Regions from separate parts of the Romboutsia lituseburensis genome, predicted to be linked through region 4. Evidence: a T-box and tRNA genes for the amino acid it is inferred to sense, from the RefSeq annotation. Region 4 holds a T-box; the other regions hold tRNA genes.
What was found. The T-box of region 4 lies ahead of alaS (alanine--tRNA ligase). A T-box ahead of a tRNA ligase gene usually reads a tRNA of that ligase, here a tRNA-Ala.

Region 1 (6,109 bases), 970 kb from region 4:
TATGTAAGTAATATAGCTTTAGCATCTAAATTCTTATCAATAGTCTCTAAAACTTCTTTAATATCTACACCCTCTAAAATATTTGTTTCTTTATTAATTTTAGGTAATATATATGTAGGTTCTATATCTCCTAAAATACATGCATTTATAACTGATTGATGACAATCTCTATTTACTATAATTTTATCATTAGGTGAGCACACTCCCATTATAGCAGATTGTATTCCACAAGTACTTCCATTAACTAAATAATAAGTTTTATCGCTCTTAAAAACTTGTGCTGCCCTATCTTGAGATTCTTTTATTATCCCTTCTGGAGAATGAAGATTATCAGTCCCTGATATTTCAGTTGTATCCATCTTGTATATATTTTTTACTATATCTAAATATCCTAATTTTTCATAAACTTTTCCTAATTTATGACCTGGAACATGAAATGATATTAAATCTATATCTACTATCTCTTTTAATTGATTTATAATTTTAGTTTTCATTAACTATCTCCTTATTTTTATCATTATTTATATTTAATCACTTAATTATGATGATATCAATTTAATTAACAGTTTATTTAAATGTTACAGTTAAAAACCGTTGATATTTATCAACGGTCTTTAGCTCTTTTAAGAATTATTATTTATTAATTGTCCAAATGTAAGAGATAAATATAATCCTGCTATACCTACTGCAAAGTATATCATTCGGCTCCATACTTCATAGGTTCCACCAAAAATATTCCCTAGTAAATCAACTCCAAAAACACCTATTGCTCCCCAGTTAAGTGCTCCTATAATGACTAAAATCAACGCAATTTTTTTCACTATTCTCACTCCTCGGCAATTAGCTCCTTTTGTTTATTTAACTTACTAATATTTAGAAGAAAATACAATTTTTAAATTTTAAATACTATTTTATTAAAAATACTATTTAAATATAAGATTATATTTAATCTCTTATCATCATAAAAAATAATAAATTCTTATTTTTTAGTTTCTCCAATTATTATATTTTGATTATTTACTTTTTTATTTATCTATTAGTCTGTATAGTTTTTATTTTCAATAAAAAAAGTCACTAAGAATATTTTTTCTTAGCAACTTTTTCAAATATAAAAAAAGATTACGTGGCTACGTCTTACTCTCCCAGGGGGTCGCCCCCCAAGTACCATCAGCGCTAAAGAGCTTAACTTCTGTGTTCGGAATGGGAACAGGTGTATCCTCTTTGCTATAATAACCACATAATCTTTATTTTTTAGAGTTAATACTCTGAAAACTGTATATCATTTAGAATGAATCATTTTGTTGGTCAAGTCCTCGACCTATTAGTATCGATAAGCTAAATACATTACTGCACTTACACCTTCGACCTATCAACCAGGTAGTCTTCCTGGGGTCTTACCCTTACGGTGGGAAATCTTATCTTGAAGTTGGCTTCGCGCTTAGATGCTTTCAGCGCTTATCCATTCCGTACATAGCTACCCAGCCATGCCCTTGGCAGAACAACTGGTACACCAGAGGTACGTCCATCCCGGTCCTCTCGTACTAAGGACAGGTCTCCTCAAATTTCCTACGCCTGCGACGGATAGGGACCGAACTGTCTCACGACGTTCTGAACCCAGCTCGCGTACCACTTTAATGGGCGAACAGCCCAACCCTTGGGACCTACTACAGCCCCAGGATGTGATGAGCCGACATCGAGGTGCCAAACCTCCCCGTCGATGTGGACTCTTGGGGGAGATAAGCCTGTTATCCCCAGGGTAGCTTTTATCCGTTGAGCGATGGCCCTTCCATGCGGTACCACCGGATCACTAAGTCCGACTTTCGTCCTTGCTCGACCTGTATGTCTTGCAATCAAGCTTCCTTTTGCCTTTGCACTCTTCGCACGATTTCCGACCGTGCTGAGGAAACCTTTGAGCGCCTCCGTTACTTTTTAGGAGGCGACCGCCCCAGTCAAACTGCCCACCTGACGGTGTCCCAAGACCTGATTCAAGGCCTATGGTTAGGATCCCAGTACTACAAGGGTGGTATCCCAAGGATGACTCCACACAAACTGGCGTTCATGCTTCATAGTCTCCCACCTATCCTGTACATGTAGTACCAAGACCCAACGTCAAGCTACAGTAAAGCTCCATGGGGTCTTTCCGTCCTGTCGCAGGTACCCGGCATCTTCACCGGGATTACAATTTCACCGAGTCTATTGTTGAGACAGTGCCCAAATCGTTACGCCTTTCGTGCGGGTCGGAACTTACCCGACAAGGAATTTCGCTACCTTAGGACCGTTATAGTTACGGCCGCCGTTTACTGGGGCTTAAGTTCACTGCTTCGGATTGCTCCTGACAGATCCCCTTAACCTTCCAGCACCGGGCAGGCGTCAGCTCCTATACATCGTCTTGCGACTTAGCAGAAACCTGTGTTTTTGGTAAACAGTCGCTTGGGCCTATTCTCTGCGGCCATCCAAAGGATGGCACCCCTTCTCCCTAAGTTACGGGGTCATTTTGCCGAGTTCCTTAACAATAGTTCTCTCGCTGGCCTTAGGATACTCTCCTCACCCACCTGTGTCGGTTTACGGTACGGGCGCCTTTAAACTCGATAGAGACTTTTCTCGACAGTGTGAAATCAGCTACTTCGCTACTAAATTTCGCTCCCCATCGTACCCCAGCATTATCTAGACGGATTTGCCTATCTAGACTGCCTCAGTACTTAGCCACACATAACCAACAGTGTGGTTAGCTTATCCTACTGTGTCATCCCATTTCTCAAACGCTTATTGGCGGTACAGGAATATCAACCTGTTGTCCATCACCTACGCCTTTCGGCCTCGGCTTAGGTCCCGACTAACCCAGGGCGGACGAACCTTCCCCTGGAAACCTTGGGTTTACGGCCCGTGGGATTCTCACCCACGTCTCGCTACTCATGCCAACATTCTCACTCGTATACTGTCCACATGTCCTTACGGTCATGCTTCAGCCTGCATACGAAGCTCCCCTACCCATCATAATGATGCCGTAGCTTCGGTAGTACGTTTTAGCCCCGGAAATTTTCGGCGCAGGATCACTCGACCAGTGAGCTATTACGCACTCTTTAAATGAGTGGCTGCTTCTAAGCCAACATCCTGGTTGTCTGTGCAATCCCACATCCTTTACCACTTAACGTACATTTAGGGACCTTAGCTGACGATCTGGGCTGTTGCCCTCTTGACTATGAATCTTATCACCCACAGTCTGACTCCCAAGTAAAAGAAAACGGCATTCGGAGTTTGATAGTCTTCGGTAAGTGCAATACCCCCTAGGACATTCAGTGCTCTACCTCCGTTTCTCTACGCTTGAGGCTAGCCCTAAAGCTATTTCGGGGAGAACCAGCTATCTCCGGGCTCGATTGGAATTTCACCGCTATCCACAAGTCATCCCCGAGCTTTTCAACGCTCGTGGGTTCGGTCCTCCACGAAATTTTACTTTCGCTTCAACCTGCTCATGGATAGGTCGCCCGGTTTCGGGTCTACGTCAAGTAACTTAGGTCGCCCATTTAAGACTCGCTTTCGCTACGGCTCCACACCTGAAGTGCTTAACCTTGCTACTTAACGTAACTCGTTGGCCCGTTCTACAAAAAGTACGCGGTCACACAAGAAATGTGCTCCCACAGCTTGTAAGTGCAGGGTTTCAGGTTCTATTTCACTCCCCTCCCGGGGTTCTTTTCACCTTTCCCTCACGGTACTATGCGCTATCGGTCACTAGGTAGTATTTAGGCTTGGAGGATGGTCCCTCCTGCTTCCCACAGGGTTTCACGTGTCCCGTGGTACTCTGGATCATGCTAGTAGCTTTCTCGTTTCAATTACAGGGCTATTACCTTCTATGGCGGAGCTTTCCAACTCTCTTCATTTACGATAGTGCATCCATGTTGCATGTCCGCAACCCCAACGAAGAAAACTTCATTGGTTTGGCCTTATCCGCGTTCGCTCGCCGCTACTTACGGAATCGAATTTCTTTCTTTTCCTCCAGGTACTTAGATGTTTCAGTTCCCCGGGTTCCCCTCATTAAGCTATGTATTCACTTAACAATACTTAGACATTACTCTAAGTGAGTTTCCTCATTCGGAAATCTTCGGATCAAAGTTTACGTGCAACTCCCCGAAGCTTATCGCAGCTTATCGCGTCCTTCATCGGCTCCTAGTGCCAAGGCATCCGCCCTGCACCCTTAATAACTTGACCAGTTATTAAAAGTTATCGCTACTGAACAAACTTCGTATTCACTCAGTTTATTCCAGTGCTTAAAGTTTGTAATTTTAAAGACTTTTCTTGTCGATGATATTTTTAGAAGTTATCTTCTTCATATATAAAATGATGTCATATCACTAAATGTTATACAGTTTTCAAAGTACTAATGGTGGAGATGAGGAGGATCGAACTCCTGACCCCTTGCGTGCAAGGCAAGTGCTCTCCCAGCTGAGCTACACCCCCACATTATAGAGTTTTATAAAAACTCTCAAAATTAAACAGTAGGTAATTCTCCTTAGAAAGGAGGTGATCCAGCCGCACCTTCCGATACGGCTACCTTGTTACGACTTCACCCCAGTTATTGGCTTCACCTTCGACGGACGCTTCCAAAAGGTTAGCTATCCGGCTTCGGGCGCCTCCAACTCCCGTGGTGTGACGGGCGGTGTGTACAAGACCCGGGAACGCATTCACCGCAGCATTCTGATCTGCGATTACTAGTAACTCCAGCTTCATGTAGGCGAGTTTCAGCCTACAATCCGAACTGAGAATGGCTTTAAGGGATTAGCTCCGCCTCACGACTTGGCCGCCCTCTGTACCACCCATTGTAGCACGTGTGTAGCCCTAAGCATAAGGGGCATGATGATTTGACGTCATCCCCACCTTCCTCCAGGTTATCCCTGGCAGTCCCTCTAGAGTGCCCAACTTAATGCTGGCAACTAAAGGCAAGGGTTGCGCTCGTTGCGGGACTTAACCCAACATCTCACGACACGAGCTGACGACAACCATGCACCACCTGTCACTTCTGTCCCCGAAGGGAAATCTCCGATTAGGGAGAGGTCAAAAGGATGTCAAGCTTAGGTAAGGTTCTTCGCGTTGCTTCGAATTAAACCACATGCTCCGCTACTTGTGCGGGTCCCCGTCAATTCCTTTGAGTTTCACTCTTGCGAGCGTACTTCCCAGGCGGAGTACTTAATGCGTTAGCTGCGCCACCGAGGGGGGTAACCCCCGACAGCTAGTACTCATCGTTTACGGCGTGGACTACCAGGGTATCTAATCCTGTTTGCTCCCCACGCTTTCGTGCCTCAGTGTCAGTTACAGTCCAGAGAGCCGCCTTCGCAACTGGTATTCCTCCTAATATCTACGCATTTCACCGCTACACTAGGAATTCTACTCTCCTCTCCTGCACTCAAGTCTCTTAGTTTCAAAAGCTTACTACGGTTGAGCCGTAGCCTTTCACTTCTGACTTAAGAAACCACCTACGCACCCTTTACGCCCAGTAATTCCGGATAACGCTAGCCCCCTACGTATTACCGCGGCTGCTGGCACGTAGTTAGCCGGGGCTTCCTCCTCAAGTACCGTCATTATCTTCCTTGAGGACAGAGCTTTACGACCCGAAGGCCTTCATCGCTCACGCGGCGTTGCTGCATCAGGCTTTCGCCCATTGTGCAATATTCCCCACTGCTGCCTCCCGTAGGAGTTTGGACCGTGTCTCAGTTCCAATGTGGCCGATCACCCTCTCAGGTCGGCTACTGATCGTCGCCTTGGTAAGCCGTTACCTTACCAACTAGCTAATCAGACGCGGGTCCATCCTGTACCGCCGGAGCTTTGATACTTCTACCATGCGATAAAAGTATGTTATCCCGTATTAGCATACCTTTCGGTATGTTATCCGTGTGTACAGGGCAGGTTACCCACGCGTTACTCACCCGTCCGCCGCTCTCTTCCGAAGAAGATCGCTCGACTTGCATGTGTTAGGCACGCCGCCAGCGTTCATCCTGAGCCAGGATCAAACTCTCAAATAAAAGTTGTCCATTGCTCAGCTAATCATTATCTGAATATCTGGCTTGGTTGTTTGTGTTTAATTCTATAAAGAATTATGTTTGTTTCTATAAATTAACCT
Region 2 (6,109 bases), 950 kb from region 4:
CGCACAAAAGTTAAGGGAACTGTTAGAGTCTAGTGGAGCGCTCGTAATACTAACAAGGGAAGATGATAGTAGTTTGTATCAAGAAGATGGAAATAAGACAACAAGACAAAAATATAATGAAAATCTTAAAAATAGAAAAAAAATAATAGATGAGTCTAACGCAGATATGTTTGTATCGATACATATGAATGCCTTGAGTGGAAATGGTGCTTCTAAATATTATGGTGCTCAAACTTTTTATCCTAAAGGAAAAGAAGATTCGGTTCAATTATCTAAATACATACAGCAAGAATTAAAGAGAGTTGTTGATAAAACAAATAATAGAGAAATAAAGCCAAGAGATGATATATACTTATTGAAAGAAAATAAAATACCTTCAGTATTAATAGAATGTGGTTTTTTATCTAATGAAAAAGAAGCTAAACTATTAACTGATGAGAAGTATCAAGAGAAGATAGCGTGGTCTGTATATGTAGGAGTACAAAAATATTTTAGCGAAAATATGAATAATAATTAAAAAAAAGAGAAAAATAGGTTATGTCAGGATATTTAATATATTCCTGATAAAACCTATTTTTAATTTATTAGTAAAAATAAAAATAGAAAAAAATGTTGACTTAGTAAAAAATAGGTGTTATTATTAAATAGTTCTCAAAAGAGAGCATAAGAACTTTGAAAATTAAACAGTAGGTTAATTTATAGAAACAAACATAATTCTTTATAGAATTAAACACAAACAACCAAGCCAGATATTCAGATAATGATTAGCTGAGCAATGGACAACTTTTATTTGAGAGTTTGATCCTGGCTCAGGATGAACGCTGGCGGCGTGCCTAACACATGCAAGTCGAGCGATCTTCTTCGGAAGAGAGCGGCGGACGGGTGAGTAACGCGTGGGTAACCTGCCCTGTACACACGGATAACATACCGAAAGGTATGCTAATACGGGATAACATACTTTTATCGCATGGTAGAAGTATCAAAGCTCCGGCGGTACAGGATGGACCCGCGTCTGATTAGCTAGTTGGTAAGGTAACGGCTTACCAAGGCGACGATCAGTAGCCGACCTGAGAGGGTGATCGGCCACATTGGAACTGAGACACGGTCCAAACTCCTACGGGAGGCAGCAGTGGGGAATATTGCACAATGGGCGAAAGCCTGATGCAGCAACGCCGCGTGAGCGATGAAGGCCTTCGGGTCGTAAAGCTCTGTCCTCAAGGAAGATAATGACGGTACTTGAGGAGGAAGCCCCGGCTAACTACGTGCCAGCAGCCGCGGTAATACGTAGGGGGCTAGCGTTATCCGGAATTACTGGGCGTAAAGGGTGCGTAGGTGGTTTCTTAAGTCAGAAGTGAAAGGCTACGGCTCAACCGTAGTAAGCTTTTGAAACTAAGAGACTTGAGTGCAGGAGAGGAGAGTAGAATTCCTAGTGTAGCGGTGAAATGCGTAGATATTAGGAGGAATACCAGTTGCGAAGGCGGCTCTCTGGACTGTAACTGACACTGAGGCACGAAAGCGTGGGGAGCAAACAGGATTAGATACCCTGGTAGTCCACGCCGTAAACGATGAGTACTAGCTGTCGGGGGTTACCCCCCTCGGTGGCGCAGCTAACGCATTAAGTACTCCGCCTGGGAAGTACGCTCGCAAGAGTGAAACTCAAAGGAATTGACGGGGACCCGCACAAGTAGCGGAGCATGTGGTTTAATTCGAAGCAACGCGAAGAACCTTACCTAAGCTTGACATCCTTTTGACCTCTCCCTAATCGGAGATTTCCCTTCGGGGACAGAAGTGACAGGTGGTGCATGGTTGTCGTCAGCTCGTGTCGTGAGATGTTGGGTTAAGTCCCGCAACGAGCGCAACCCTTGCCTTTAGTTGCCAGCATTAAGTTGGGCACTCTAGAGGGACTGCCAGGGATAACCTGGAGGAAGGTGGGGATGACGTCAAATCATCATGCCCCTTATGCTTAGGGCTACACACGTGCTACAATGGGTGGTACAGAGGGCGGCCAAGTCGTGAGGCGGAGCTAATCCCTTAAAGCCATTCTCAGTTCGGATTGTAGGCTGAAACTCGCCTACATGAAGCTGGAGTTACTAGTAATCGCAGATCAGAATGCTGCGGTGAATGCGTTCCCGGGTCTTGTACACACCGCCCGTCACACCACGGGAGTTGGAGGCGCCCGAAGCCGGATAGCTAACCTTTTGGAAGCGTCCGTCGAAGGTGAAGCCAATAACTGGGGTGAAGTCGTAACAAGGTAGCCGTATCGGAAGGTGCGGCTGGATCACCTCCTTTCTAAGGAGAATTGCCTACTGTTTAATTTTGAGAGTTTTTATAAAAAAATAAAAATTCTTATTGACAAAAAATGACTTAGATAGTAAAATATCTACTGTCGAAAAATAGTATGGGGGTGTAGCTCAGCTGGGAGAGCACTTGCCTTGCACGCAAGGGGTCAGGAGTTCGATCCTCCTCATCTCCACCATTAGTACTTTAAGCAACGGAATAAGTTGAGCGTATGCGAAAATTATTCGTTGGCGATGTACTTTAGTACTTTGAAAACTGTATAACATTTAGTGATATGACATCATTTTATATATGAAGAAGATAACTTTTAAAAATATCATCGACAAGAAAAGTCTTTAAAATTACAAACTTTAAGCACTGGAATAAACTGAGTGAATACGAAGTTTGTTCAGTAGCGATAACTTTTAATAACTGGTCAAGTTATTAAGGGTGCAGGGCGGATGCCTTGGCACTAGGAGCCGATGAAGGACGCGATAAGCTGCGATAAGCTTCGGGGAGTTGCACGTAAACTTTGATCCGAAGATTTCCGAATGAGGAAACTCACTTAGAGTAATGTCTAAGTATTGTTAAGTGAATACATAGCTTAATGAGGGGAACCCGGGGAACTGAAACATCTAAGTACCTGGAGGAAAAGAAAGAAATTCGATTCCGTAAGTAGCGGCGAGCGAACGCGGATAAGGCCAAACCAATGAAGTTTTCTTCGTTGGGGTTGCGGACATGCAACATGGATGCACTATCGTAAATGAAGAGAGTTGGAAAGCTCCGCCATAGAAGGTAATAGCCCTGTAATTGAAACGAGAAAGCTACTAGCATGATCCAGAGTACCACGGGACACGTGAAACCCTGTGGGAAGCAGGAGGGACCATCCTCCAAGCCTAAATACTACCTAGTGACCGATAGCGCATAGTACCGTGAGGGAAAGGTGAAAAGAACCCCGGGAGGGGAGTGAAATAGAACCTGAAACCCTGCACTTACAAGCTGTGGGAGCACATTTCTTGTGTGACCGCGTACTTTTTGTAGAACGGGCCAACGAGTTACGTTAAGTAGCAAGGTTAAGCACTTCAGGTGTGGAGCCGTAGCGAAAGCGAGTCTTAAATGGGCGACCTAAGTTACTTGACGTAGACCCGAAACCGGGCGACCTATCCATGAGCAGGTTGAAGCGAAAGTAAAATTTCGTGGAGGACCGAACCCACGAGCGTTGAAAAGCTCGGGGATGACTTGTGGATAGCGGTGAAATTCCAATCGAGCCCGGAGATAGCTGGTTCTCCCCGAAATAGCTTTAGGGCTAGCCTCAAGCGTAGAGAAACGGAGGTAGAGCACTGAATGTCCTAGGGGGTATTGCACTTACCGAAGACTATCAAACTCCGAATGCCGTTTTCTTTTACTTGGGAGTCAGACTGTGGGTGATAAGATTCATAGTCAAGAGGGCAACAGCCCAGATCGTCAGCTAAGGTCCCTAAATGTACGTTAAGTGGTAAAGGATGTGGGATTGCACAGACAACCAGGATGTTGGCTTAGAAGCAGCCACTCATTTAAAGAGTGCGTAATAGCTCACTGGTCGAGTGATCCTGCGCCGAAAATTTCCGGGGCTAAAACGTACTACCGAAGCTACGGCATCATTATGATGGGTAGGGGAGCTTCGTATGCAGGCTGAAGCATGACCGTAAGGACATGTGGACAGTATACGAGTGAGAATGTTGGCATGAGTAGCGAGACGTGGGTGAGAATCCCACGGGCCGTAAACCCAAGGTTTCCAGGGGAAGGTTCGTCCGCCCTGGGTTAGTCGGGACCTAAGCCGAGGCCGAAAGGCGTAGGTGATGGACAACAGGTTGATATTCCTGTACCGCCAATAAGCGTTTGAGAAATGGGATGACACAGTAGGATAAGCTAACCACACTGTTGGTTATGTGTGGCTAAGTACTGAGGCAGTCTAGATAGGCAAATCCGTCTAGATAATGCTGGGGTACGATGGGGAGCGAAATTTAGTAGCGAAGTAGCTGATTTCACACTGTCGAGAAAAGTCTCTATCGAGTTTAAAGGCGCCCGTACCGTAAACCGACACAGGTGGGTGAGGAGAGTATCCTAAGGCCAGCGAGAGAACTATTGTTAAGGAACTCGGCAAAATGACCCCGTAACTTAGGGAGAAGGGGTGCCATCCTTTGGATGGCCGCAGAGAATAGGCCCAAGCGACTGTTTACCAAAAACACAGGTTTCTGCTAAGTCGCAAGACGATGTATAGGAGCTGACGCCTGCCCGGTGCTGGAAGGTTAAGGGGATCTGTCAGGAGCAATCCGAAGCAGTGAACTTAAGCCCCAGTAAACGGCGGCCGTAACTATAACGGTCCTAAGGTAGCGAAATTCCTTGTCGGGTAAGTTCCGACCCGCACGAAAGGCGTAACGATTTGGGCACTGTCTCAACAATAGACTCGGTGAAATTGTAATCCCGGTGAAGATGCCGGGTACCTGCGACAGGACGGAAAGACCCCATGGAGCTTTACTGTAGCTTGACGTTGGGTCTTGGTACTACATGTACAGGATAGGTGGGAGACTATGAAGCATGAACGCCAGTTTGTGTGGAGTCATCCTTGGGATACCACCCTTGTAGTACTGGGATCCTAACCATAGGCCTTGAATCAGGTCTTGGGACACCGTCAGGTGGGCAGTTTGACTGGGGCGGTCGCCTCCTAAAAAGTAACGGAGGCGCTCAAAGGTTTCCTCAGCACGGTCGGAAATCGTGCGAAGAGTGCAAAGGCAAAAGGAAGCTTGATTGCAAGACATACAGGTCGAGCAAGGACGAAAGTCGGACTTAGTGATCCGGTGGTACCGCATGGAAGGGCCATCGCTCAACGGATAAAAGCTACCCTGGGGATAACAGGCTTATCTCCCCCAAGAGTCCACATCGACGGGGAGGTTTGGCACCTCGATGTCGGCTCATCACATCCTGGGGCTGTAGTAGGTCCCAAGGGTTGGGCTGTTCGCCCATTAAAGTGGTACGCGAGCTGGGTTCAGAACGTCGTGAGACAGTTCGGTCCCTATCCGTCGCAGGCGTAGGAAATTTGAGGAGACCTGTCCTTAGTACGAGAGGACCGGGATGGACGTACCTCTGGTGTACCAGTTGTTCTGCCAAGGGCATGGCTGGGTAGCTATGTACGGAATGGATAAGCGCTGAAAGCATCTAAGCGCGAAGCCAACTTCAAGATAAGATTTCCCACCGTAAGGGTAAGACCCCAGGAAGACTACCTGGTTGATAGGTCGAAGGTGTAAGTGCAGTAATGTATTTAGCTTATCGATACTAATAGGTCGAGGACTTGACCAATAAATGTTTGAGCAACGGATATGACTGAAGCGAGAGCGAAGGAATATCGTTGGCGACATGAATGAAATGAATTTTCATCTCTAAATGATATACAGTTTTCAGAGTATTAACTCTAAAATAAAGATTATGTGGTTATTATAGCAAAGAGGATACACCTGTTCCCATTCCGAACACAGAAGTTAAGCTCTTTAGCGCTGATGGTACTTGGGGGGCGACCTCCTGGGAGAGTAAGACGTAGCCGCGTAATCTTTTTTATATTTAAAAAACATAAAAAAACTTAATGTAGATAATACATTAAGTCTTTTTATGTTGTATTAAGTTAGACTAATTGATTTATAAAATTTTTTATTTTAGATAAACCTTCTAAAAAAATATTTTCATTGCAAGCAAATGAGATTCGTATGTAATCATCTATTCCAAATGCTATACCAGGTACAACAGCTACATGATGATCATCTAGAAGCTTATTACAAAATGCTATAGAAAGACTTGTATC
Region 3 (6,109 bases), 1.4 Mb from region 4:
TCTCGTACTAAGGACAGGTCTCCTCAAATTTCCTACGCCTGCGACGGATAGGGACCGAACTGTCTCACGACGTTCTGAACCCAGCTCGCGTACCACTTTAATGGGCGAACAGCCCAACCCTTGGGACCTACTACAGCCCCAGGATGTGATGAGCCGACATCGAGGTGCCAAACCTCCCCGTCGATGTGGACTCTTGGGGGAGATAAGCCTGTTATCCCCAGGGTAGCTTTTATCCGTTGAGCGATGGCCCTTCCATGCGGTACCACCGGATCACTAAGTCCGACTTTCGTCCTTGCTCGACCTGTATGTCTTGCAATCAAGCTTCCTTTTGCCTTTGCACTCTTCGCACGATTTCCGACCGTGCTGAGGAAACCTTTGAGCGCCTCCGTTACTTTTTAGGAGGCGACCGCCCCAGTCAAACTGCCCACCTGACGGTGTCCCAAGACCTGATTCAAGGCCTATGGTTAGGATCCCAGTACTACAAGGGTGGTATCCCAAGGATGACTCCACACAAACTGGCGTTCATGCTTCATAGTCTCCCACCTATCCTGTACATGTAGTACCAAGACCCAACGTCAAGCTACAGTAAAGCTCCATGGGGTCTTTCCGTCCTGTCGCAGGTACCCGGCATCTTCACCGGGATTACAATTTCACCGAGTCTATTGTTGAGACAGTGCCCAAATCGTTACGCCTTTCGTGCGGGTCGGAACTTACCCGACAAGGAATTTCGCTACCTTAGGACCGTTATAGTTACGGCCGCCGTTTACTGGGGCTTAAGTTCACTGCTTCGGATTGCTCCTGACAGATCCCCTTAACCTTCCAGCACCGGGCAGGCGTCAGCTCCTATACATCGTCTTGCGACTTAGCAGAAACCTGTGTTTTTGGTAAACAGTCGCTTGGGCCTATTCTCTGCGGCCATCCAAAGGATGGCACCCCTTCTCCCTAAGTTACGGGGTCATTTTGCCGAGTTCCTTAACAATAGTTCTCTCGCTGGCCTTAGGATACTCTCCTCACCCACCTGTGTCGGTTTACGGTACGGGCGCCTTTAAACTCGATAGAGACTTTTCTCGACAGTGTGAAATCAGCTACTTCGCTACTAAATTTCGCTCCCCATCGTACCCCAGCATTATCTAGACGGATTTGCCTATCTAGACTGCCTCAGTACTTAGCCACACATAACCAACAGTGTGGTTAGCTTATCCTACTGTGTCATCCCATTTCTCAAACGCTTATTGGCGGTACAGGAATATCAACCTGTTGTCCATCACCTACGCCTTTCGGCCTCGGCTTAGGTCCCGACTAACCCAGGGCGGACGAACCTTCCCCTGGAAACCTTGGGTTTACGGCCCGTGGGATTCTCACCCACGTCTCGCTACTCATGCCAACATTCTCACTCGTATACTGTCCACATGTCCTTACGGTCATGCTTCAGCCTGCATACGAAGCTCCCCTACCCATCATAATGATGCCGTAGCTTCGGTAGTACGTTTTAGCCCCGGAAATTTTCGGCGCAGGATCACTCGACCAGTGAGCTATTACGCACTCTTTAAATGAGTGGCTGCTTCTAAGCCAACATCCTGGTTGTCTGTGCAATCCCACATCCTTTACCACTTAACGTACATTTAGGGACCTTAGCTGACGATCTGGGCTGTTGCCCTCTTGACTATGAATCTTATCACCCACAGTCTGACTCCCAAGTAAAAGAAAACGGCATTCGGAGTTTGATAGTCTTCGGTAAGTGCAATACCCCCTAGGACATTCAGTGCTCTACCTCCGTTTCTCTACGCTTGAGGCTAGCCCTAAAGCTATTTCGGGGAGAACCAGCTATCTCCGGGCTCGATTGGAATTTCACCGCTATCCACAAGTCATCCCCGAGCTTTTCAACGCTCGTGGGTTCGGTCCTCCACGAAATTTTACTTTCGCTTCAACCTGCTCATGGATAGGTCGCCCGGTTTCGGGTCTACGTCAAGTAACTTAGGTCGCCCATTTAAGACTCGCTTTCGCTACGGCTCCACACCTGAAGTGCTTAACCTTGCTACTTAACGTAACTCGTTGGCCCGTTCTACAAAAAGTACGCGGTCACACAAGAAATGTGCTCCCACAGCTTGTAAGTGCAGGGTTTCAGGTTCTATTTCACTCCCCTCCCGGGGTTCTTTTCACCTTTCCCTCACGGTACTATGCGCTATCGGTCACTAGGTAGTATTTAGGCTTGGAGGATGGTCCCTCCTGCTTCCCACAGGGTTTCACGTGTCCCGTGGTACTCTGGATCATGCTAGTAGCTTTCTCGTTTCAATTACAGGGCTATTACCTTCTATGGCGGAGCTTTCCAACTCTCTTCATTTACGATAGTGCATCCATGTTGCATGTCCGCAACCCCAACGAAGAAAACTTCATTGGTTTGGCCTTATCCGCGTTCGCTCGCCGCTACTTACGGAATCGAATTTCTTTCTTTTCCTCCAGGTACTTAGATGTTTCAGTTCCCCGGGTTCCCCTCATTAAGCTATGTATTCACTTAACAATACTTAGACATTACTCTAAGTGAGTTTCCTCATTCGGAAATCTTCGGATCAAAGTTTACGTGCAACTCCCCGAAGCTTATCGCAGCTTATCGCGTCCTTCATCGGCTCCTAGTGCCAAGGCATCCGCCCTGCACCCTTAATAACTTGACCAGTTATTAAAAGTTATCGCTACTGAACAAACTTCGTATTCACTCAGTTTATTCCAGTGCTTAAAGTTTGTAATTTTAAAGACTTTTCTTGTCGATGATATTTTTAGAAGTTATCTTCTTCATATATAAAATGATGTCATATCACTAAATGTTATACAGTTTTCAAAGTACTAATGGTGGAGATGAGGAGGATCGAACTCCTGACCCCTTGCGTGCAAGGCAAGTGCTCTCCCAGCTGAGCTACACCCCCACATTATAGAGTTTTATAAAAACTCTCAAAATTAAACAGTAGGTAATTCTCCTTAGAAAGGAGGTGATCCAGCCGCACCTTCCGATACGGCTACCTTGTTACGACTTCACCCCAGTTATTGGCTTCACCTTCGACGGACGCTTCCAAAAGGTTAGCTATCCGGCTTCGGGCGCCTCCAACTCCCGTGGTGTGACGGGCGGTGTGTACAAGACCCGGGAACGCATTCACCGCAGCATTCTGATCTGCGATTACTAGTAACTCCAGCTTCATGTAGGCGAGTTTCAGCCTACAATCCGAACTGAGAATGGCTTTAAGGGATTAGCTCCGCCTCACGACTTGGCCGCCCTCTGTACCACCCATTGTAGCACGTGTGTAGCCCTAAGCATAAGGGGCATGATGATTTGACGTCATCCCCACCTTCCTCCAGGTTATCCCTGGCAGTCCCTCTAGAGTGCCCAACTTAATGCTGGCAACTAAAGGCAAGGGTTGCGCTCGTTGCGGGACTTAACCCAACATCTCACGACACGAGCTGACGACAACCATGCACCACCTGTCACTTCTGTCCCCGAAGGGAAATCTCCGATTAGGGAGAGGTCAAAAGGATGTCAAGCTTAGGTAAGGTTCTTCGCGTTGCTTCGAATTAAACCACATGCTCCGCTACTTGTGCGGGTCCCCGTCAATTCCTTTGAGTTTCACTCTTGCGAGCGTACTTCCCAGGCGGAGTACTTAATGCGTTAGCTGCGCCACCGAGGGGGGTAACCCCCGACAGCTAGTACTCATCGTTTACGGCGTGGACTACCAGGGTATCTAATCCTGTTTGCTCCCCACGCTTTCGTGCCTCAGTGTCAGTTACAGTCCAGAGAGCCGCCTTCGCAACTGGTATTCCTCCTAATATCTACGCATTTCACCGCTACACTAGGAATTCTACTCTCCTCTCCTGCACTCAAGTCTCTTAGTTTCAAAAGCTTACTACGGTTGAGCCGTAGCCTTTCACTTCTGACTTAAGAAACCACCTACGCACCCTTTACGCCCAGTAATTCCGGATAACGCTAGCCCCCTACGTATTACCGCGGCTGCTGGCACGTAGTTAGCCGGGGCTTCCTCCTCAAGTACCGTCATTATCTTCCTTGAGGACAGAGCTTTACGACCCGAAGGCCTTCATCGCTCACGCGGCGTTGCTGCATCAGGCTTTCGCCCATTGTGCAATATTCCCCACTGCTGCCTCCCGTAGGAGTTTGGACCGTGTCTCAGTTCCAATGTGGCCGATCACCCTCTCAGGTCGGCTACTGATCGTCGCCTTGGTAAGCCGTTACCTTACCAACTAGCTAATCAGACGCGGGTCCATCCTGTACCGCCGGAGCTTTGATACTTCTACCATGCGATAAAAGTATGTTATCCCGTATTAGCATACCTTTCGGTATGTTATCCGTGTGTACAGGGCAGGTTACCCACGCGTTACTCACCCGTCCGCCGCTCTCTTCCGAAGAAGATCGCTCGACTTGCATGTGTTAGGCACGCCGCCAGCGTTCATCCTGAGCCAGGATCAAACTCTCAAATAAAAGTTGTCCATTGCTCAGCTAATCATTATCTGAATATCTGGCTTGGTTGTTTGTGTTTAATTCTATAAAGAATTATTTTGTTTCTATAAATTAACCTACTGTTTAATTTTCAAAGTTCTTATTTTGTCCTGCTTTTAAGGACAGTTATAACTATATCACCTTTATTTTTTTATGTCAACACTTTTTATATTTATTTTTAATTTCAATTATATGAACTATAAATCCAAAAGGCTCTACCTATCTATATGATAGAGGCTTCGAATTAAATATAAATTTATTTACTTAGCATTTAATTATTTTTATAAAAGCTCCTTTTTTACAACGCTCTAGTGCTATTTTATTTTTTTTTGGATTTTTTTAGAAATACTAGAAGCTCTCACTGCCTTGCCATCTATAAGTACCATAGGATCTATTAATCTTATTTTCTGAGTTTGATGTATATCATAATTTAATTCATTATATTCTACATGTATACCTTCATGTATTTTAGATATTAACTCTAATATTTCTTTATTCTGAGTCTTTTTCAACTTATTAAGTAAAATTTCATCATCAGTTTCTAAGTCATTTTTATTTATTTCACCACTACTCAAAGCTTTTTGTATTGCTTTTGATAGTATTTGATTCGAATATACATTTAATGGATTCATAAAGAAATCTATTACCTCTTTATAGTATGTCTCAGTAAACCATTCAGCTATTTCTATATTATTTAAAACAATTTCTCCATTATAGATTATTAAGCTTTCAATAAATTTATTAATCTCTATTTTAGTTATACCTTTATACTGAAACATATCCCTTAATGTATAATCAATTCTATCCGCACATAAATCTGGCGATGATTTTTCTAATATTGTCCATCTTTTTTCATCAAATAAAATTTCATTTGGATTATAATTATATTTAATTAAGATTTCAGGTATTTGTGATTCATTTATCATTTTTTTATAAATTTTTTCATGATAATCTTCATCTTCATTCTCTAGCACTAAATCTACTAAATGTGAAAATGCAGTATGAGATACATCATGCAGTAAAGCTGCTATTTGTTCCTCTACTGATCCACCTAATATTTTAACAAGTAACATAGTCCCAATAGAGTGTTCATATCTAGTAACATTCCAAGTTGAATTTGTTAAATAGTTTGCACCACCTTGATGAATTTTTTTCAAACGTTGTACTTCTTTAGTATTTATTAAATCTTGTATTATAGGTTCAATCTTAAATTCACCATATATAGAATCTACTATTTTCATATTTCCTCCACTAAACTTATATTTTATATCATACTTAATTATACATTATTATGTTCTATTTACTTAAATGAAAATTTCATTTAGCTGTAAGTTACTTTTTGGTCATTAATTTTTGCTTACGACAAGTGCATGGATATAATTAAGGTTGTGTGCTTATTTATAAAAAAGCTGCCTTGAAAATTTTCAAGGCAGCTTTTATCTATTTTATTAATTTATAATCATATTCCTTTACACCGTCAGTAGCATTATAAACATGTTTAAAGCCATTATTTGATAATACTTTTGCATTTTTTTCACTTTTGTTTCCTGTATTACAATATAAAATTATAGTTTTATCTTTATAATCAGAAATTTCATCCATTCTCTTTTCTAT
Region 4 (6,109 bases):
ATGATACAATCTTCTTTTTCATAAGATTGACCTACTTTCTTTTTAAATAATGTGTTATTACTTCTTCTAGTATTTCATCTCTTTCAAATTTCTTTATTACATTTCTAGCGTTTTTGTATCCAGTTATATAACTAGAATCTCCTGAAAGAAGGTACCCAATAATTTGATTTATTGGGTTATATCCTTTTTCAAGTAATGCCTCATATACGAAATCAATGCTTTCTGAAACGCTCATTTTATCAGCTAAAGCGCCTTCAAATTTCATTGTATAATCTAAATCTTTATCCATGTTAAAACCCCCTTAAGTAATTAATTATTTTACTTGTGATTTAACAACCTCTTTTGCATGATTTAATGCATCATTAATTTTTGATACTTCTGGTGCTCCAGCTTGAGCCATATTAGGTCTTCCTCCACCTTTTCCACCAGCTATCATTGCAACTTCCTTAACTATATTACCTGAGTGTATTCCTTTAGCTAAAACATCTTGCGAAGCTGTAACTACAAAGTTTAATTTATCATCAGCTACATTACCTAAAACTACTACTCCTGAAGCTAATTTATCTCTTAACTTATCTGCTACTTCTTTTAATGTATTCATATCCATGCCTTCAAATTTAGCACAAACAACATTAACTCCATTTACATCTTCCTTAGAGTCTAAAACAGATTCTATTGATTGTAAACTCATTTGTGTTTTTAATTCGTGTAGTTCCTTACCTAAGTTTTTATTTTCTTCTAATAAAGATACTACTCTTTGAACTAAACTGTCTTCTTTTGTTTTTAAACTTAAAGATACATTAGATATTAAAGCTTCTCTTTCATTTAAGTAGTTATATACAGCTTTTCCTGTTATTGCTTCTATTCTTCTTACTCCAGCTGCTACTCCACCTTCAGATAATATTTTAAACATACCTATTTGAGAGGTATTAGTTAAGTGAGTTCCACCACAAAGTTCTATAGAGAAGTCTCCCATAGAGACAACTCTTACTTCATTACCATACTTTTCGCCAAATAGAGCCATAGCTCCTTTTTCTCTAGCATCATTTATATTCATATTTTCAGAGTTTATTTCTAAAGATGCAAGTATTGCGTCATTTACTTTTTCTTCTATAAGCTTTAATTCATCTTTTGTTATAGCTTCAAAGTGTGTAACGTCAAATCTTAATCTTTCTGGAGTAACAAGAGAGCCTGCTTGATTAACATGATCTCCTAATACATCTTTTAATACTCTATGAAGTATATGAGTTGCACTATGATTTCTAGCTGATGCCATTCTTACCTCTTTATTAACTGAAGTATTTAATTTTTCTCCAGTGTTAACTTTTCCACTCTTTATAACACCTATGTGTTTTATAGTATTATTTGCACCTTTTTTAGTATCTATTACTTCTATTTCTATATCTTCTGCTTCATTTGTAAGAAGTCCGCAATCTCCTGCTTGACCTCCTCCTTCTGGATAGAACGTTGTTTTATCTAAAACTAGAACAACTTTTTCTCCTGCCTCTGCAGATTCAACTATTTCATTATCTTTAACAATAGCTTTTACTATTCCAGATGCATTTAACTCTTTATATCCATCAAATTCACTAGCTACTGATTCATCTAGCTTTGATAGTGGATCTTCTTTCCAACTTTCACCATCCATATTTCCTCTGGCACTTCTAGCTCTTTCTCTTTGCTTATCCATTTCTTCATTGAAAGATTCTTCATTTAAAGATAAGTTTTCTTCTTCTAAAATTTCCTTAGTTAAATCTATAGGGAATCCATAAGTATCGTATAATTTAAATGCATTTTCTCCACTTAAAGTAGTTTCTCCATTTAATTTCAACTCTTTTATATATCCTGCAAGTATATCCATACCTTGCTCTATTGTTTCATTAAACTTTTCTTCTTCTATTCTTATAACTTTTTTGATATAACTTTCTTTTTCAACTAATTCTGGGTAAGCTTCTCCACTTACTTTTATAACTTCATCAACTAATTTATATAAGAAGTTTTCTTTTATTCCTAATAATTTTCCATGTCTTGCAGCTCTTCTTAATAATCTTCTAAGAACATATCCTCTACCTTCATTTGATGGAAGTACTCCATCTGCTACTAAGAAACTTACAGCTCTTATGTGGTCTGTTATTATTCTTATTGATACATCCGTTTTGCTGTCTTTTCCATATTCAACGCCTGCCATTTTTTCAACAGTGCTTAATATATGTCTTATAGTATCTACATCGAATATAGTATCTACACCCTGCATTATACAAGCTATTCTTTCAAGTCCCATACCTGTATCTATATTCTTATGTTCTAATTGACCATAGTTACCCTCTTCGTCTCTATTAAACTGAGTAAATACATGGTTCCAGAATTCTAAGTATCTATCACAATCGCATCCTGGCTTACAGTCTGGATTATCACATCCGTATTCAGGACCTCTATCAAAATGTATTTCAGAACATGGTCCACAAGGTCCTATTCCTATTTCCCAGAAGTTATCATCTTTACCTAGTCTAACTAATCTTTCTTCTGGGAATCCCATTTCTTTTGCCCATAAATCATATGAATCGTCATCTTCTTCATATACTGTTACCCATATTTTATCTTGTGGTATGTTTAAATGTTCTGTAATAAATTCCCATCCCCATCTTATAGATTCTCTTTTAAAGTAATCTCCAAATGAGAAGTTCCCTAACATTTCAAAGAAAGTACCATGTCTAGCTGTCTTTCCTACATTTTCAATATCTCCAGTTCTTATACATTTTTGGCATGTAGTCATTCTTTTACTTGGTGGTACTTCAACACCTGCAAAATAATTTTTAAGTGGTGCCATTCCTGAGTTTATAAGTAATAAACTTTTGTCATTGTGTGGTACTAAAGAAGCACTTTCTTTTACGTAATGTTCTTTAGATTCAAAAAACTTCAGAAATTTACTTCTTATTTCGTTTAATCCCATTTGTTGCATTTTTAAATTCCTCCTAAATGTTCAATTCTTTTATTTTTTAATAAAATTATATTAAAAAACCCCGCGCCTATAAAAAACTTATAGGGGCGAGGATTATATTCGCGGTACCACCCTAATTATCATGAAAAACATGATATCTTCGGAAAACCTTAGCTATAACGTAACTACCGTCAATCCATACTATTATTTCAAAATTGATACTCAAAGACTGCTTCAACTATTTTATTCTAAGGGCTTCCACCTGTTCCCTCTCTCTGTAAGACATCAAATAATTTACTACTTCTTATCATTGTATTTAAAGTTAATTTTATTTTTACTTAAGTTATATATGTTATATTACTAAATTTTATATAATTAATCAATACCATAATTACATAGATTTTAAACTTTGTTTTAAATTTAAAGGTAAAATATAGTTTATTTGTATTTTAAAATTATGATTTTTATTTAATTAGCAAATTATTCCTCCACCTACTACGATGTCTCCATCATACATAACAACAGACTGACCTTTTGTTATAGCTCTTTGAGGTTCATCAAATACTATCTTTATTTTATTTTCATCAATTTTATATACAATAGCTGGAGATGGCTTAGCTGAATATCTTATTTTAGCTTGTACTTTTATTGGTCCGTTTATTTCATCAAATGGAATAAAGTTAACATCTTTAGCTATAACTACTTTATTAAATAAATTTTCATTATCACCTAAAACAACAGTATTTTTCTTAGCATTTATATCAACTACAAACATAGGTTTCCCAAATGCTATTCCTAGGCCTTTTCTTTGACCTATTGTGTAATTTACTATACCTTTATGCTTTCCTAATACATTGCCTTTAGTATCTACAAAATAACCTTCTTCAATTCTCTTTTTAGAGTGTTTTTTTACATATCCAGCATAATCATTGTCTTTTACGAAACATATCTCTTGACTATCTGGTTTATTGTGTACATCTATTCCTATTTCTTTAGCAATCTCTCTTACTCTTTCTTTTTCATAGTCACCTATTGGAAGTAGTGTATGCTCTAATTGATCTTGAATTAAATTATACAGTGCATAAGTTTGATCTTTTTTATCTGTAACTGATTTTTTTAATAAATATCTTCCTGTTTCTTCATCCTTTTCTATCTTAGCGTAGTGCCCTGTTGCCACATAGTCACATCCTATTTGACGTGCTTTATTGAAGAAATCATTAAACTTTATATGTTTATTACAAGCTATACATGGGTTTGGAGTCCTTCCATTTAAATATTCATCTATAAAAGGTTCTATTACCTTTTCTTTAAATACTTCGCTGAAATTTAGTACATAAAAAGGTATGCCTATTCTATCTGCAACTTTTCTTGCGTCTTCTACAGCTGCTAATGAGCAACATCCACCTTCGTTCTCTATTAACTCATCATCATCATCTTGCCAAAGCTTCATAGTGACACCTATTACATCATATCCTTGTTCTTTTAGTAAATATGCTGCAACAGAACTATCTACTCCACCACTCATACCGATCATTACTCTTTTTTTCATGTCATCACCTCGTTCTTTATATTCTAATATTATATATATTTTACATTATTTTTAAAAGTATAAACTTAAAATCATTTTAAAATTAGTAATTATTTTTATATTATTTTTAGCTTTATAATAACAGAATATCCCTTTTGAGTATATACTCAAAAGGGATATTCTAACCACTTAATCATTCTTAAGCTTCTTCTTCCTCTATATCATGGTGATGATCATGATCATCATCTATAACTACACCATCTAATTCTGGTATATGAATATTGTTCTTTTTAGCATAATCTATTAATGCTGCTTTTATTGCTTGCTCAGCTAGAACTGAACAGTGCATTTTAACTGGTGGTAATCCATCTAAAGCTTCTGCAACTGCTTTATTAGTTACTTCTAATGCTTCATGTATAGTTTTTCCTTTAACCATTTCTGTAGCCATTGAAGAACTTGCTATAGCTGATCCACATCCAAATGTTTTGAATTTAACATCTTTTATTATTTCATTTTCTATATCAAGATATATTCTCATTATATCTCCACATTTAGCATTTCCTACTTCTCCAATTCCACTAGCATTATCTATTTCCCCAACATTTCTTGGATTCATGAAATGTTCCATAACTTTATCACTGTATTGCATAACCTAATCCTCCTTAAATATTCTTGCTATTTAATCTATATTAAACGTGTATTAATTTCAATTTACTTCTTGATTAATATATACCTAAATTGTATATACCTTAATCATTTTTTTATTTATTTTTCATAGCTTGGTCATATAATGGAGACATACTTCTTAGTCTTTCTATAACCCCTGGTAAATGTTCTATTATATAATCTATATCATCTTCAGTTGTGAAATCGCCTATTGTAAGTCTAAGAGATCCGTGAGCTATCTCATGTGGTAAGCCTATAGCCATTAAAACATGAGATGGATCTAAAGATCCTGATGTACAGGCAGAACCACTAGATGCAGCTATACCTAGCATATCTAGCATTAATAATATTCCTTCTCCTTCTATAAATTCAAATGAGAAGTTAACATTACCTGGTAATCTATCATCTAAGCTACCATTCACTCTTGTATAAGGTATTTTTTCTAATATTTGATTTATTAATTTTGCTCTTAACTCAGTAAGGTTCTTAACATGATTTTCCATATTCGATTTTGCTATTTCAGCAGCTTTTCCATATCCTACTATTGATGGTATATTTTCAGTTCCTGCTCTTCTTCTTCTTTCTTGAGCCCCACCATGTACAAATGTGTGTAATTTTGTTCCTGTTTTTATATATAAAGCCCCTATTCCTTTAGGTCCATATATTTTATGAGAAGACATACTCATTAAATCTACATCTAATTCTTTAACATCTATAGGAATATTTCCAGCAGCTTGAACTGCATCAGTATGGAATAATACCTTATGCTTTTTAGCTATTTTAGCTATTTCTGCTATAGGTTGTACCGTACCTATTTCATTATTTGCAAACATTATACTTATCAATATTGTATTATCTTTTATAGCACTTTCTAGTTGTTCTAAACTAACTTTACCTTCACTATCAACATCTAAATAAGTTACTTCAAATCCATGGTGCTTTTCTAAATATTCACATGTATGAAGTATACCATGATG

Region 1: it has a tRNA-Ala gene. The T-box ahead of alaS (alanine--tRNA ligase) is inferred to sense a tRNA for this amino acid. The anticodon was not compared.
Region 2: it has a tRNA-Ala gene. The T-box ahead of alaS (alanine--tRNA ligase) is inferred to sense a tRNA for this amino acid. The anticodon was not compared.
Region 3: it has a tRNA-Ala gene. The T-box ahead of alaS (alanine--tRNA ligase) is inferred to sense a tRNA for this amino acid. The anticodon was not compared.

What each region holds. Positions count from the first base shown of each region.
Region 1 covers NZ_JANQBQ010000001.1:2,526,370-2,532,478, reverse strand. Annotated here, with positions in the region: gene NWE74_RS12475 (aminotransferase class I/II-fold pyridoxal phosphate-dependent enzyme) at 1-494, opposite strand, end outside; gene NWE74_RS12470 (DUF378 domain-containing protein) at 624-821, opposite strand; rRNA gene rrf (5S ribosomal RNA) at 1,122-1,238, opposite strand; rRNA gene NWE74_RS12460 (23S ribosomal RNA) at 1,302-4,203, opposite strand; tRNA gene NWE74_RS12455 (tRNA-Ala) at 4,377-4,452, opposite strand; rRNA gene NWE74_RS12450 (16S ribosomal RNA) at 4,509-6,011, opposite strand.
Region 2 covers NZ_JANQBQ010000001.1:2,510,060-2,516,168, forward strand. Annotated here, with positions in the region: gene cwlD (N-acetylmuramoyl-L-alanine amidase CwlD) at 1-517, shown strand, start outside; rRNA gene NWE74_RS12390 (16S ribosomal RNA) at 787-2,289, shown strand; tRNA gene NWE74_RS12395 (tRNA-Ala) at 2,401-2,476, shown strand; rRNA gene NWE74_RS12400 (23S ribosomal RNA) at 2,712-5,613, shown strand; rRNA gene rrf (5S ribosomal RNA) at 5,741-5,857, shown strand; gene NWE74_RS12410 (pyridoxal phosphate-dependent aminotransferase) at 5,933-6,109, opposite strand, start outside.
Region 3 covers NZ_JANQBQ010000001.1:2,924,513-2,930,621, reverse strand. Annotated here, with positions in the region: rRNA gene NWE74_RS14270 (23S ribosomal RNA) at 1-2,669, opposite strand, end outside; tRNA gene NWE74_RS14265 (tRNA-Ala) at 2,843-2,918, opposite strand; rRNA gene NWE74_RS14260 (16S ribosomal RNA) at 2,975-4,477, opposite strand; gene NWE74_RS14255 (HD domain-containing protein) at 4,810-5,736, opposite strand; gene NWE74_RS14250 (rhodanese-like domain-containing protein) at 5,936-6,109, opposite strand, start outside.
Region 4 covers NZ_JANQBQ010000001.1:1,558,349-1,564,457, forward strand. Annotated here, with positions in the region: gene NWE74_RS07585 (hypothetical protein) at 1-22, opposite strand, end outside; gene NWE74_RS07590 (IreB family regulatory phosphoprotein) at 32-289, opposite strand; gene alaS (alanine--tRNA ligase) at 314-2,959, opposite strand; T-box leader at 3,039-3,258, opposite strand; gene mnmA (tRNA 2-thiouridine(34) synthase MnmA) at 3,411-4,487, opposite strand; gene nifU (Fe-S cluster assembly scaffold protein NifU) at 4,666-5,115, opposite strand; gene nifS (cysteine desulfurase NifS) at 5,228-6,109, opposite strand, start outside.